Regions from separate parts of the Paenibacillus sp. CAA11 genome, predicted to be linked through region 2. Evidence: predicted binding sites of a transcription regulator. Region 2 holds the regulator's gene; the other holds the start of a gene.
The links. The regulator LexA, encoded in region 2, represses DNA repair genes until DNA is damaged. The targets are predictions, from matches to a motif close to CGAACATATGTTCG.
Positions count from the first base shown of each region.

Region 1: recA (recombinase RecA) is a predicted target of LexA. The motif match lies at 793-806, and genes of this name have one in related genera.

Region 1 is NZ_CP028922.1:1,923,463-1,925,877, forward strand. It holds gene DCC85_RS09115 (competence/damage-inducible protein A) at 1-654, shown strand, start outside; gene recA (recombinase RecA) at 896-1,957, shown strand; gene DCC85_RS09125 (regulatory protein RecX) at 2,030-2,415, shown strand, end outside.
Region 2 is NZ_CP028922.1:2,602,226-2,604,640, forward strand. It holds gene DCC85_RS12010 (LysM peptidoglycan-binding domain-containing protein) at 78-371, opposite strand; gene lexA (transcriptional repressor LexA) at 631-1,257, shown strand; gene DCC85_RS12020 (YitT family protein) at 1,439-2,308, shown strand; gene DCC85_RS12025 (M15 family metallopeptidase) at 2,370-2,415, opposite strand, start outside.

The sequences.
Region 1 (2,415 bases), 680 kb from region 2:
GCCCCATATGCTAAGGAGGGGGAGGTCACGATCCGGCTCTCCACGAAGGCGGCTTCGGAGCTGGAGGCTATGAAGAAGCTTGAATCGGTGGAGAATCAAATTAAGGATCGCCTTCCGAATCATATGTATGCGTCCGAAGATCAGCCTATTGAGAAAGTGCTCATCGATATGATGACAGAGCAGGGACTGACGATGGGAGCGGCCGAGAGCTGTACGGGAGGCCTGCTGATGCAGGGAATTACATCAATCCCTGGCAGCGCCTCTGTATTCAAAGGGGGAATCGTATGCTACTCCAATGAAATGAAGGAGAAGCTGCTGAATGTTCCCCACGATATGCTTGAAGGAGAGAACGCTCCTGGTGCTGTAAGTGCAGAGACGGCTCGAGTGCTCGCAGAGCAGGTGCGAATGATCACCGATGCTGATTATGGCCTCTCCATCACAGGTGTGGCAGGACCAGGGTATTCTGAGCGGAAGCCGGTCGGCCTTGTGTATCTCGGCCTGTCCGAGCGCGGCGGAGAGACTGTAACCTATGAGCTAAACTTGAAGGGGAACCGTCAAACGATCCGCAAGCGTTCGGCTAATACGATTCTTTACTACCTTTGGTTGAAATTGAAGGCCCGCGGTGGTGAACGGAAAGAGAATCATGAGCAGTAAACTTTGCTCTATTCTATTTTATGAAGTATAATTATAGGAACGGAAGAACCGTAGCCTGTTTTGCTGGCTGCGGTTCTTTTTGCACCTTTAATTGGAAATTCCACTTTGGAAGGAGGGCTTGTCTCAACAAAAAAAAAACGAATGTATGTTCGAAAAAATGCTTGGCAAACGCTCTAAAACGAGGTACAATTATATATGTAAGAACATCACTGTATTTATTATTTATAAGGATGTGAGCTGATTGTCAGATCGTCGTGCTGCGCTGGAAATGGCGCTTCGTCAAATAGAAAAGCAATTCGGTAAGGGTTCCATTATGAAGCTTGGGGAATCCACTCATATGCAAGTAGAAATTGTGCCTAGCGGATCGTTGGCTTTGGATATTGCTTTAGGAACCGGCGGACTCCCGCGCGGTCGTATTATTGAAGTGTATGGACCGGAATCCTCAGGTAAGACAACAGTTGCATTGCATGCCATTGCTGAAGTTCAGAAGGTTGGCGGACAAGCTGCATTTATTGATGCAGAGCATGCGCTTGACCCTTCTTATGCGAATAAACTTGGTGTTAATATAGATGAACTTTTGCTCTCTCAGCCAGATACAGGGGAACAAGCTTTAGAAATTGCTGAAGCGCTTGTGCGCAGTGGCGCGGTGGATATTATTGTTATCGACTCTGTAGCAGCTCTCGTTCCTAAAGCTGAAATTGAGGGTGAGATGGGCGATTCCCATGTGGGCCTTCAAGCAAGATTGATGTCCCAAGCGCTTCGTAAGCTGTCCGGGGCCATCAGTAAATCTAAGACGATAGCGATCTTCATTAACCAGCTTCGTGAGAAGGTTGGCGTTATGTTCGGAAATCCGGAAACAACACCGGGCGGACGGGCTCTGAAGTTCTATTCCACGGTTCGTCTTGATGTCCGTCGTATTGAGACGATCAAGATGGGAAATGACATGGTTGGTAACCGTACCAGAATCAAGGTTGTTAAGAACAAGGTTGCACCTCCATTCAAACAAGCAGAGATTGATATTATGTATGGTGAGGGCATTTCCAAAGAAGGAAGCATCATCGATATTGGCGTCGAGCATGATATCGTGGATAAGAGTGGTGCCTGGTATTCTTATGCGGGTGAACGGTTGGGTCAGGGCCGTGAGAATGCGAAGCAATTCCTTAAAGAGCATCCGGAAGTGTCAGATGCTATTGAGCAGAAGATCCGCGAAGCAAGCAATTTGACTACCGTTGTTCCTGCGGCTAGTGCCGAGGAATCCGAGGCGGAGAAGTTGGAAGAGCAAGCGCTTTTTGAAGCCGAATAAGGATAAGATGGAAGAGTGCTCTGAAGGTTTAGAGGGCACTCTTTATTTTTTATTTGAAGGGAATGAAGATCCGTGGAGAGTGCTGACCGGCGGAGAGCAATAGGGAGCCCTTACCCCAGCCTTCCTGGCGACCCGGAACAGCTGGTAGAGGATGTATCTGTTGAAATTGAAGACCAAGGAGGGTTGGACGCCTTCCCCGAAGATGAGGCCTTGCCAATAACAGGTGTTGAACGCCTCAAGGGACGTGACAAATACCGGTATCGGATACGATTTGGCACTCATGATATAGATGTGCATGAAGATGTGATGATTAAATTCAGAATGATTAAGGGAGCTGTATTTACTAAGCAAGAGCTGGAAGAGATCGTCCTAGCAGATGAGAAGCAGCAGGCTTATGCTGCAGCGCTTAATTATCTGAGCCGAAAGCCGCGCACCCAGCATGAAGTCACCATGCGCTT
Region 2 (2,415 bases):
AAAAAGAGCTTGTCAAGGCATCTCGGGTCCATGACAAGCTCTAAATTACCATCAATTCTGTATTAGAAATATGTGTATCATATCGAAGGGAGATTTAAGATATCGCCAGCCTGAATTTCACTTCTCTTCATGCCGTTCACATCTTGTAATTTCTCAATATATACTCGAATATCCATCCCCTCTGGTTTATGGGAGGAAGCAATACTCCAGAGAGAATCACCCGGTGTGACAACTACAGAATCTAGCAATACATCCTCTGAACTTCGATTAGTAGAAGCGAAGGCATTCAATACGCCTGTACACGCTATGGAAATCATGATCATGGCAGCCAAGATCATTACAAACCGCTTACTGAATTTAAAATTATTCATTATAGAGGCTGACTGAACGTTCCTGCCGGCTTCCTTATTATCATAAATACTGTTATATGTACTATATCTCAACACAACTCACCACTCCAAACATTTGTTCTTATTCGCAAATTCAATATAACACGAACATGTGTTTTGTTCAAGCCTATTTCAGAACAATTGTTCGTACCTATAACAATTGCAATAGAACCCTTGTTTGTGCGAACGGAAGTTCTATGTTATACTTTTTCCATACGTTACTAAATGGGGTTGATAGAATATGTCGAAGGTTTCCAGCCGGCAGCAGGCGATATTGGAATTTATACGCAATGAAGTACGCATGAAGGGCTATCCGCCCTCCGTCCGCGAAATTGGCGAGGCCGTGGGACTAGCTTCCAGCTCGACGGTACATGGTCATTTAGATCGCTTGGAGAAGAAAGGTCTAATAAGAAGAGACCCAACGAAACCTCGGGCTATCGAGCTGCTGGGCCAAGAGGAATCGGAGAATATTCATATGTTCTCACAGACCGTTCTGCGTGTACCGGTTGTGGGGAAGGTTACCGCCGGTGTACCTATAACGGCTACCGAGAACATCGAGGACTACTTCCCGCTGCCAAGCCATTATAGTACCGATGCAGAGATATTTATGCTTGCTGTAATGGGCGACAGTATGATTGAAGCAGGGATTCATAATGGTGACTATGTCATCGTACGACAGCAGCAAACTGCTGAGAACGGTGATATTGTTGTTGCAATGACTGAAGAAGACGAGGCAACAGTGAAGACCTTCTACAAGGAACGCGATCATATACGCCTTCAGCCAGAGAATCCAGCCTATGAACCGCTTCTCTTGAAGCATGTTTCCATTCTTGGGAAAGTCATCGGCTTGTTTAGAGATTTTCATTGAACTTATTCATGCGATAAGAGACTACGTTTTTGTAGTCTCTTATTTTTTGCCTCTAAAATTAACAAAAATACGTTCATATATAGTGATATTCATCATAGTGTGTTATATTGATAAAAAAGATAATTGATCCGATAAATATTTCTTATGAACTAAAAAACAATGAAGAGAAGGTTAGAATCAAGTGAATTTCCAGGAGTATCCCGCCATTCTAAGAAAGAAGTCCCTTACGCTGAGACCAGCACAAGAAGTGGGCTTAATTCTGGTGTCCGCTTTACTTGTTGCAGCAGCCCTGAACCTATTTCAGATTCCACATCAGCAGTTGTCTGGAGGCATTGCTGGCGTAGCTTCCATTATTGGCTATTTGACCGGATGGAATATCTCGCTTGTTTATTTTGTGCTCAATGTTCCTCTAATCATTTGGGGCTGGAAGGTTGTCGGCAGAAAGTACATTGTGCTTAGTCTCATCTCGGTGCTTAGCACCACTTGGTTCATGACCATCATTCCTGTCGTCAACATCACGCATGACGCTACCCTTGCGGCAGTATTCGGGGGAATTATCTCTGCAGCTGGAATCGGCTTCTCTCTTAGAGTAGGCGGGTCTACCGGCGGTTTTGATATTGTGGGTTCGATCGTGACCCGTCGGCGTGACGTTCCTATGGGAAATATTTTATTTATACTTAACGGGGCGGTTATTCTTATCCTTGGCTTCTACAAGAACTGGGATCTTGCCCTTTATTCTATGCTCTCCACCTTTGTCAAAGGTAAGGTTGTCGATATGATCCATGTCGGCCACATCAAGGTTACATGCTTCATTATTACGAAGGAGAAGGATAAAATGCTCTGTCAGCTGCGTAAGCTGCATCACGGCATTACCTGTGTCGATTCACAGGGCGGTTACAGCGAAGAAGGCAACTATATGCTAATGACCGTAACGACCCGGTATGAGCTTGCCGCTGTTCGCAAAACAGTACTAGATACAGATTGCCACGCTTTCATGAATGTGGTCCAGTCAACCGAAATCGTCGGCCGATTTGCTAGGCCGGTCAAATAGATGCAAAGAACAAAATGTCCAGAGTAGCAGATCATCTGCCCCTGGACATTTTTTATAACTATTAGGATGGGGAGTTGGCATCTAGCAGGCCTGCTCGATGCATTACG